DNA from 2 places in the Paenarthrobacter sp. genome. Region 1 is predicted to be linked to the other one. Evidence: riboswitches for the same ligand, from Rfam matches in the RefSeq annotation. Region 1 holds a riboswitch; the other holds the start of a gene.

Region 1 (5,118 bases):
CCCAGCCCGTACGTGGCTGCAGCCGCTCCCAGGCCGATGGCAAGCTGCCGCAGCCCGCGGCTCAGCGGCGAGGTTCCGGACAACAAGCCGACGACGGCGCCGGTAGCCAAGAGCGCGATGCCCACCAGAACGCCGGCCACCAGCAAGGCGGCGATGCCCGTCATGCCGAAAATGAACGGCAGGATGGGCACAATGGCGCCTGAGGCGAAGAAACAGAAGCTGGACATCGCGGCACCCCACGCCGAACCCACGGATTCATGATCGTCAGTGGGCGGCTTCTCCGGCTGCAGGGAGAGGCTGGGATCGCAGTCGCAGCCAAACAATCCCATGCGCTCGGCAGCGCGGTGCTCCGCGGCTTCCCGTGTCATGCCGCGGGCCAAGTACACCAGGACCAGCTCGTTGTGCTCGATGTCCAACGATGGCGCTGCGGTCAGTGTGGCCTGCGTGGGCAGCGTGGCATTAAGCAGCTCCCGCTGGGAGCGGACCGAAACGTATTCACCCGCGCCCATGGAAAGTGCACCGGCCAAGAGGCCCGCCACGCCACTCATGAGCACCACGGAGCTGGAAACACCGGTTGCGGCCATGCCCATGACCAGTGAAAGGTTGCTGACCAGGCCATCATTGGCGCCAAAAACGGCGGCGCGGAAGGTTCCGGAGAGCCTGTTGCGTCCGCGGGTGGCCAGGCCCCGGACTACTTCTTCGTGGATTTGTTCATCGGCCACCATGGCCGGCGTCGCCGCAGGTTCGGTACCGTACGGGGAACGGCCTTCGGCGCGCTGGGCCAAAGCGAGGACAAACACTGACCCGAAGTTACGGGCAAGGAAGCCCAGGAACTGGCTGCGGGTGGAAGCTGCCTTGGGCATTCCGGCGTGCTCGCCCAGGAGCTTGAGCCAATGGGCCTCGTGCCTGCCTTCCGCTTCGGCCAAGGCGAGCAGGATTTGGCGTTCTTCGCCGTCGCGCCGCTGCGCCAATTCGCGGTAGACAGCGGCCTCGGCACGCTCGTCCGCCAGGTACTGCCGCCACCGGCGGATGTCCGCGTGTGAGGGCGGCGGGGCTTGGGTCCCGGTGTTTCCGGCGGCTGCTGATTCGGGGGTGGGGTCCGGAGCGGAGCTCGACGAACTGTGGGATTCCTGGTGCATCTGCACTTTGTCTCCTGTGCTGGGTGGGGTAGTTGCGGCCCCATTGCACGCCCCACACTACCGCTTATCCGCGCGGATTTTTGGCTGGTATTCCTTAAATGGAATGTTCGGTGCACCGTAATTTCCTTGACCCTCGCTTGTGCCGGTGCTCAGATGGAAGGACAGGGGCGGGGCCCTCCCGCCGCTGGATTCCTGCATTCGGGTCAACGGGCAGAACCGCCCACGAGAACCGGCCCACGAGACGGAGGTTGCACCATGAACACCACCGAATCACACGCCAACTACCCGGAACGGACAACTATTGAGTCCGACCCGGCCTACGACTACGCCGAAGACCAGGAAGTGGACGAACCCTGGGTGGAGGAAGTGGACGCCCCCGAGGACGACGAACGTGTTGTCCCCATCGACGAAACCGAAGAGTTCCGCGAGGAAGACGACGAAATCTAAGCTCTGTCCTCGTGCCCCAGTGTGAAGTGACGTTGGAGGCCTTCCCGTTTGCCGACGGCGGCAATAGTCACCGTTAGTGTCTTGGACGACTCGCACCAGCGAGTTGGCCGGACGGCTTGGGCCAACGCCTGCGCGATGAGTTGCGGTTGGGGATGTCCGAATTGCCCGGTTCCCGCGTGGGAAGTGATGGTCACCGTGCCCAGGAAGAGGTCGACGGCGGGAATCACCGCCACGGTGGGGGCAGCCTTTTTGGTGGGGGTGCTTGTTGCTGCTGTGTCTACCTGGGTGGTATCGCCTTGGTACGGCAAGGGACTGCTCCTTGGGGGAGTGCTCTTGCCCGCTCGGTTGTCTCTGGTCCGGGACGGGCCGCTTCCTCATCCGAACCACCCGTGAACATGGGGTTGGTGTGTGGCCAGTCGGAGCTTGGCACCACATCTCTTGAAGCTGGGACCACCCTATCCCATTGCTGTCCACGCCCCCGCGTTGTGGGGCCTGGTTTGCGTCCTTTGGGGTGGTGTTGGCGCGCAGAGCGGGCCTTCCAACGGACGGGGATATAACGCAACGGCGGCGCCGCCCGAAAGGGGAGGCGCCGCCGTCGAACTTTGCTTGTTTCCTGAACCTTGCTTAGTTCCTCGTGCCTGCTTAGGACGCGGGCGTTGTGAGCTCGTCCTCCGCCACGCGGGTGCCGGCGACGCGGTCCGTCCAAGCCTTCATGACCGCCGGATCCGTGGGCTTGCTCAGAAGCGATACGATCACGAACACCAGCGCCGAGGCAATCAAACCGAAGTAGATCGGCTCGTTGGCATACACCCCGTCCAAGGGCTGCTCGGCGTTGATCTCAAGGACGATCATGGTGCCCAGCGTGATCACGGTGCCTACAGCCATGGATGCTGCTGCGGCGATGCCGGTTCCACGCTTCCAGACAAGGCCGCCGATGATGGCGACCAGCAGGCCGCCCACCAGGATGTCGTAGGCGATGGTCAGGGCAGCCACCACGTCCTGGGTGGAAATGGCGATGACGATGGCCACAATGCCCAGGCCAAGGACCCACATGCGGTTGGCCCTGACATCGTGCTCGGGGTTCTCCGAATCGGAGGTGTCGATGGTCTTGCCAAACCAGCTGGCCACGAACGGCAGGACGTCGGCGCGGGCGACTGTTGCGGCAGCGATCAGCGAACCGGACGCGGTAGACATCATGGCAGCGACGGCTGCGGCCAGGACAAGCCCGCCGATGCCAACGGGCAGCAGGTTCGTAGCGACCTCTGCGTAGACGTCGTCATTGGTTTCGATGGCAATATCAGACAGGGCAACGCTTGCTGCCATGCCGATCAGCGCTCCGGCCAGGCCGTAAAGGATGCAGTAGACGCCGGCGGTGGCGCCACCCCAGCGCGCAACAGTGGGTGTCTTGGCGGTGAAGACGCGCTGCCAGATGTCCTGGCCGATCAGCAGGCCGAGTGTGTACACCACAAAGTAGGTGATGATCGTCTGGATGCCGATGCCGTCGATCTGGAAGAAGCTCTCATCAACACGGGCGCGGATTCCGTCCAGGCCACCGGCTGCGTTCAGGGTGAAGGGGAGCATGAGGAAGAAGATGCCCACGGTCTTGATGATGAACTGGACCTGGTCGGCAAGGGTGATGGACCACATTCCACCGATGGTGGAATAGACGAGAACGATCGCACCGCCGACGGCGATTGCCATCCAGCGCTCCCAATCGAACAGGACCACGAAAATGGTGGCGTAGGCGCCGGTGGAGGTGGCGCAGAGCATCAACGTGTAGGCGAGCATCACGATGCCCGAAGTCTGAGTGGCCCTGCTGCCGTAGCGAAGCGTCAGCATCTGGGAGACCGTGTAGATCTTGAGCTTCTGGATGGTGCCGGCGAACAAAAGGCTGAGCAGCAGCACGCCGCAGCCGATGGCCACAACCAGCCACATGCCGGAGATGCCGAACTTGTAGCCGAGGCCGACGCCGCCCACGGTGGACGCGCCACCGAGGACCACTGCGGCCATGGTGCCGGTGTAAAGGAAGGGTCCCAGGCGGCGGCCGGCCACCAGGAAGTCGCTGTTGTTCTTTGTGCGGGACTTGCCCCACCAGCCGAATGCCAGCATGGCGAGCAGGTACACCACCACGATTGCGATGTTTATAGCCGAAGATTCCATGAACGGTCCTTGGAGCTGATGCACGGAGGTTGGGGTTTTCGACGATACTCCTGCGAAGCGTCGAAGTCTCTGTGCTGACGATTGGAGATTGTGGATGTGTTGTGTGCCTCACAGACAACACTTGTTGCCTATGAGGATATGTTGTGATGGGAGTAACAGTCAAGATCCTTTGGTCATGCTTCCGGGTATTCTGGCGCTCTTGGCCTGTCTCCCGGCTACTATTGCTCCAATGACAGGGCCACATGACAGGCCTGAAAGGTTCGTGAATGAAGGCTCTACCCGTTGAACCGAGCAATGTTCCCGTTGCCATCGGTTCCAGAATCCGCGCAGCCCGGCAAGCGCAGCGCCTCACCATCGAGCAAGTGGCGGATGCTACCGGACTGACCAAAGGCTTCCTCAGCCGTGTGGAGCGTGACCTGACATCGCCGTCGGTCGCTTCGCTGGTTACGCTCTGCCAAGTGCTGTCGGTATCCGTAGGCGACTTGTTCGCCGCCCCGGAGACCCACCTGACCAGGCGCGACGACGGCCCCCGCATCTCCCTGGGCGGTCAAGGCATAGTGGAACGCTTGTTGACCGCCCGCTCCGAGCGTCGGCTCCAGATCCTGCAGGCAACCATCGAACCGCGGGGCCGTGGTGAAAACGAGCTCTACGCCGTGGACTGCGACGTTGACGTCCTGCATGTGGTCAAGGGCCGGATCAAGCTCATCCTGACAAATGAAGAGTACGACCTCGAAGAAGGAGACACCCTCTCCTTCCCGGGCCGTGAACCCCACACCTGGATCAACCCCACCGACGAGACCGTCGAGGTGCTGTGGGTGCTGGTTCCTGCGGCGAGCCGCTAGCCCACGTGGACCCACGGCCGCCGGGTGACGTCCGGCTCGGCTTCCCTCAGCACTTCGCGGGTTACCGGCGCGATCTCGCCTTCGCCGAAGAACAGGAACCTGCTGAGGTTGGAAATCGGGTTCCCCTCCGTCCACCGGAAGTAGATGTGTGGCATGAATCCGGTGACGTCGCGGATGTGGAGGAGTACTGCGGCCACGGTGTTGGGCACGTTATTGCTGTGCACCTCCAGGATCTTGAACCCGTGCCGGAGCTTTCCCACCACCTGAAGCTCCTGCTCAAAGTCGGAGCTGTCGTCCACAATGACTTCGATGAACATGGCGTCGCAGTCAATGGGCAGGTGGCTGGCCTGCTGGGCGTGCTGTAGTTTCTCCCTGTAGCGGCTGGCGCTGAGGTGCTTTGGCTCATGGGCGATGATGCGGACAGGTCCTTCGGCGGCGTTCGCCGTGAATTCGAGGGCTTTCTCGTCCAGCTTGATGTGGGTAGCGCGGAGTTCGAAAGCGCGGCGCATGCGGGAGGTAAAGCTGACCAC
Region 2 (5,118 bases), on a different contig from region 1:
ATGCCAATCTGCTGCCACACCAGTTCGCGCCCGTCGGGGAACTTGCGGTTGCCCGGAACGGCCGAGCGGCCAAGGCGGTCTTCGAACGGTGCAAGGTCGTCAACGGCGACGCACCAGCCCATCCATCCACCACCGGCAGCCGAGCGGGCACGGACGGCCTGGCCAAAGGGTGCTTTGTCGGAAGCGGGGTGATCCAGGACCTCCACCACTTCCAGGTACTTGTTATCCGCAAGGGGAATGATCATGTTCCGGGTACCGAAGCGCGGGTGCACTCCGCCCCGGACAGCGTCCACTCCCAATGCCGCGGAAATTCGTTCGGTAGTGGCCAAAAGGCCATCTCGTTCACAGGCGTAAGAGACGTGATCCATGCGCATGGCTTCATCTTGGCACTTTGTGATCGGGGTCTCAGCTAAGTCAAGCCTAACTAAGGTGGGATGTGTATAACCGTTCGGCGGCGGGCGTCATGGAGGCACTCGGGAAGTCCGAAAGATTCCTCTGGCGTCACAAAGCTGTCTTCGCCTCCGGACAGTTCTTAGACTGGCCCCAGCTCACACCGTTTCACATTGCCTGCTAATCCCATGCGTCACGAACAGGAGAACTCCATGTCCCAAGGATGGTCTTTCGAAACCCGCCAGATCCACGCAGGCCAGGAGCCTGATGCCGCCACCGGAGCGCGCTCGCTTCCGATCTACCAGACCACGTCCTTCGTGTTTCCCAGTGCCGAGAGTGCCGCAAATCGCTTTGCCCTGGCCGAGCTCGCCCCCATCTACACCCGGATCGGCAACCCGACGCAGGATGCAGTGGAACAGCGCGTCGCGAGCCTTGAAGGCGGACTGGGTGCCCTCTTGCTCAGTTCGGGACAGGCTGCGGAGACGTTCGCCATCCTGAATATCGCAGAGGCGGGCGAGCATATCGTAGCAAGCCCCAGCCTGTACGGCGGCACGTACAACCTGCTGGCGCACACGCTGAAGAAGTTTGGCATTTCGGTCACGTTCGTGGAGGATCCGGACAACCTGGACCAGTGGCGTGACGCAGTCCAGCCGAACACCAAACTGTTCTTCGGTGAGGTCGTGTCCAACCCCCGCCAGGATGTGCTGGACATCGAGGGCATCGCCCGCACCGCCCACGAGGCCGGCGTGCCGCTCATCGTCGACAACACGCTGTCCACGCCCTACCTGATCCGTCCCATCGAGTGGGGAGCGGACATCGTGGTCCACTCGGCAACCAAATACCTGGGTGGTCACGGTTCCGCAATCGCCGGTGTGATTGTGGACTCCGGCAACTTCGACTTCGGCAAGGACCCGGAGCGCTTCCCTGGATTCAATACCCCTGACCCCAGCTACAACGGTCTGGTCTACGCCAGGGACCTCGGCAAAGACGGTGCGCTGGGCGCCAACCTCTCCTACATCCTCAAGGCCCGCGTCCAGTTGCTTCGCGACCTAGGCTCTGCCGTATCCCCGTTCAACGCCTTCCTTATTGCGCAGGGCCTGGAGACCTTGAGCCTGCGCGTGGAACGTCATGTTGCCAACGCCACCAAGGTGGCGGAATGGCTTGAAAACCACGACGACGTCGAATCGGTCGCGTATGCGGGCTTGCCGTCCAGCCCGTGGTATGACCGTGGCCGGAAGTACGGTCCCAAGGGCACAGGCGCCATTGTGGCCTTCAATATCAAGGGCGGCGTAGAAGCGGGCAAGCGCTTCGTGGACGGCCTGGAGCTGCACTCACACGTGGCAAACATCGGTGATGTCCGCTCGCTGGTCATCCACCCGGCGTCGACCACGCACAGCCAATTGACAGTGGAACAGCAGGTGGCCGCAGGCGTCAACCCTGGCCTTGTGCGCTTGTCCGTGGGCATCGAGCACGTCGATGACATCATCGCCGACCTCGAAGCCGGCTTCCGGGCCGCCAAGGGCGCCTAACGCCGCGGCTTAAGAGTTTCAGCCCGACTGCCGCCCGCGTCGACGATTATTCGCCGGGCGGCAGTTCCGGGTGCTCGTTCGTGAACGAAGTCACCCCAAACCGTCACACTGTTGTCACATTCTTCGCCAGAACCGCCCTGCGTTTCCTAGACTCTTCGTATTAGGTCATGAGTGCCAGCACACAGCCCCGGCTTGCTGGCCGGCAACCCTCCTCCGCGGTGGGGTGCCCCGGGTGAAGACCTGGCCTGTTCGCACGCAAGGCGACGGGCAAGCGCGAGGTTAAGGTGTCAAAGGAATGACCATTACTGCTACAGCCCTTCCAAAATCCGGAGAAGCAGACGGAACCGTCAAGTACGCCGGCATCGGACCGCTGGAACTTGAAGCGGGCGGATTCCTCCCCGACGTTGTCCTGGCGTATGAGACCTGGGGGCAGCTGAACGCCGATGCCTCCAATGCCGTACTCATCCAGCATGCGCTCACGGGCAGCACTCACGTAGCCCGTGGAGCCACTGACGAGGAGGGTTGGTGGGAGCAACTCGTTGGGCCGGGTGCCACGATCGACACCAACAAGTTCTTCGTCATCTCCATCAACATCGTGGGCGGCTGTTACGGTAGCACCGGCCCATCATCAGAGGCACCGGATGGACGCCCTTGGGGCTCACGTTTTCCGTTGGTCACGCTGCGCGACAGCACGGAGGCTGAGGCGCGCCTCGCCGATGCCCTGGGAATCGATGCCTGGCATGCCGTGTTGGGCGGTTCAATGGGCGGTGCCAGGGCCCTTGAATGGGCTGCCACGTTCCCCGACAGGGTTAAACGCTGCGCCGTAATTTCGGTGGGTGCCTACAGCACGGCCGAGCAGATTGCTTTTGCCCAGGCCCAAACCTTGGCCATCAGGCAGGACCCGAACTTCAATAATGGCGACTATTACGGTGGCGCTGCCCCTGAACATGGTTTGGCGCTGGCCCGACGCATCGCCCACATCACTTACCGCTCAGCCTTGGAGCTGGATTTCCGCTTCGGCAGGGAAGCCCAGCATCAGGAGAAACCGCTCGCCGCTGCGGTGTTGGGGGAGCGTGGCCGTTACCAGGTGGAAAGCTACTTGGACCACCAGGGAACAAAGCTGGTCCGCCGTTTTGATGCCAATAGCTACATCGCCATCACCGAAGCTTTGATGTCCCACGACGTCACGCGTGGCCGCGGCTCCTTGGAACAGGCGTTGTCGCGCACCACGGCTGAGTTCTTCGTGGCGGCCGTGGACAGTGACAGGCTCTACTTCCCTGCGCAGTCGCGGGAACTTGCCGCGGCGCTACCCGGGGATGTACTGGTCCACCTCATAGAGGCGCCGATTGGTCACGATGGCTTCCTCACTGAGATTGGCCAGCTCTCGGCGCAACTCCGCGAATCATTCTTCGCCTAAGGCTCAGCCGTTCATGATTTCGCCGCGCTGCTTCATGTAGTCCTCCATGGCGATCTCGCCGTTGCTGAACTTCGTGTCCAGCTCGGCGAGTTTGCGCGCCCGGTAGCCCTGCGGTTCCGAACCACCCGTTGAGGGGAACGGTGCCGGGGATGACGGGTTCGACGGCGGACCGGCCTGCGGTGTCGTATCCGCGGGGCGGATGACGGTTGGTTCGGGCGGGTACCCGGGGTAATTCGGCGTCGGGTATCCCTGACTCGGATAACCCTGGTCCGGGTATCCCTGACCTGGATAGTTCTGCGGCGGGTAGCCGGGGCTGCGGAAGTTATTATCCTGAATCCGACGCGCCCGGGATCGGTTGTACATGCGGATCCCGAGTGGAATCAGCCACGAGCAGACGATGATCCAGAAGATCAGATTGTTCACAGTGCAGGCCTCCTAGGTCTCCTACCAGCTTAGTCCTGCCCCGCGAAAGCAAAACGGCTACCTCAGACCAGCTTGGTCTCCATACCGAGGGAACGGCCGTAGCGATCCACCTCGGACTGCAAGGCCTCCTGCTCTTCCGCAGTGGGGGGACGGTTCATTCGGACGTCCAGTTCGCAGGCCCCGCCGGAGAATCCGTGGCGCCACCATCCGGCCAACCTGCCGTCCAGCAGGACCACGTGCATGGGCCCGCTGTCCTCGGGGAAGTACGGCGCCGTTCCACCAAGGAAATGACGCGACTGTGAGTAGCCCATCACGTATTCGTCGTAGCACTGGATGAGGTCCATGCGGGGAACCACGGGATCTTCCGCGGGCGAAGGTTGAACACCACTCGCCAGAGCTTCCACCTCCTCCGAGGCCAGATGGAACTCGAGACCCTCCAACTCGATAACGCCCAAACTCCCGGGAGACATCTCACCTGCCACCTCGATTCCCCGCTTTACGTCCTTCATGGTCAACCCGGACCACGCCGCGCAGTCTTTGACGGTGGCGGGTCCCCGGCTGGTGAAGTAACGGAGTGCCAACCGTCCAAGAGCCTGTTCGCGGCCTTCTGCGGTCAGCGGTGAAAGAACCCGGTCCGGTACGCGTTCGTCGAACAGGGCATAGGTCTGTTTCAGGGCGCCTCCTGCGGAGCGTACGGGTGAGCCGCTGACCAGGACACCGCGGATCTCCGCGTGCATGAGGTGGTAAATGAGGCCCAGGCCCTTGCTGGGAAATCCTGACTGTCCCAAGACTCCCGCCAGCTCCTCGCGCGTCTTGTGAGTTCCGTCCGCCACGGCAGCGGCCAGGATCCGGCCACTCTTGGCGGCAGACTCCTCATCGATTCCTGTTTGGCGGTACATGCCCTTGTTGCCTTGGTGAAGGCGGTCTGCGGACAATGCCATCAACCAGCCGAGATCGTCCCGGTGCACAAAGTGCCACGTAGGCCGGAGGATATGCGTCCGCAGGATGGTCCCGTCGGCTACGGCCTGCTCAACGTCTGCCGCCGTGACCATCGATGAAGCGCTGGAGCTTCTCTGCGCAAGAGTCCACCTGGCATAGGGAAACTCCTGTGACTGGACGGCCAGGAGGTTGCGGACCACATCCCCGGGACTTCCGGCGTAGGGAGCCCGCAACTGCTGCCGCCGTAACCGGATCCTCCGGACTGTCTCCGTGGAGAGAGAGCTGTCACCCGGCACGGCGGACCTCATGAAGCATGTACATCACAGCAGCCGACGTCACGTCAGCGGCGCGGCAGCAAGGTGCCGGTGGAGCCAAAGACGGGTCCCGGCGTCGGACGCTTTGGCATGATTCCGTCGCCGG

What was found. Region 1 has a riboswitch for S-adenosylmethionine ahead of RIF72_RS04765 (hypothetical protein). Riboswitches for the same ligand answer to the same signal wherever they lie in the genome.
Region 2: it holds a riboswitch for S-adenosylmethionine, as region 1 does, so the genes downstream of both, RIF72_RS03600 (homoserine O-acetyltransferase) here and RIF72_RS04765 (hypothetical protein) in region 1, are expected to answer to the same signal.

The regions. Positions count from the first base shown of each region.
Region 1 is NZ_JAPSHI010000004.1:67,682-72,799, forward strand. It holds gene RIF72_RS04755 (VIT1/CCC1 transporter family protein) at 1-1,139, opposite strand, end outside; gene RIF72_RS04760 (hypothetical protein) at 1,395-1,586, shown strand; gene RIF72_RS04765 (hypothetical protein) at 1,583-1,894, opposite strand; SAM riboswitch class IV at 1,911-2,030, opposite strand; gene RIF72_RS04770 (sodium:solute symporter) at 2,229-3,746, opposite strand; gene RIF72_RS04775 (helix-turn-helix domain-containing protein) at 4,013-4,588, shown strand; gene RIF72_RS04780 (amino acid transporter) at 4,585-5,118, opposite strand, start outside.
Region 2 is NZ_JAPSHI010000003.1:9,124-14,241, forward strand. It holds gene RIF72_RS03590 (VOC family protein) at 1-374, opposite strand, end outside; gene RIF72_RS03595 (bifunctional o-acetylhomoserine/o-acetylserine sulfhydrylase) at 579-1,919, shown strand; SAM riboswitch class IV at 2,083-2,199, shown strand; gene RIF72_RS03600 (homoserine O-acetyltransferase) at 2,215-3,336, shown strand; gene RIF72_RS03605 (hypothetical protein) at 3,340-3,759, opposite strand; gene RIF72_RS03610 (winged helix DNA-binding domain-containing protein) at 3,822-4,994, opposite strand; gene RIF72_RS03615 (SGNH/GDSL hydrolase family protein) at 5,039-5,118, opposite strand, start outside.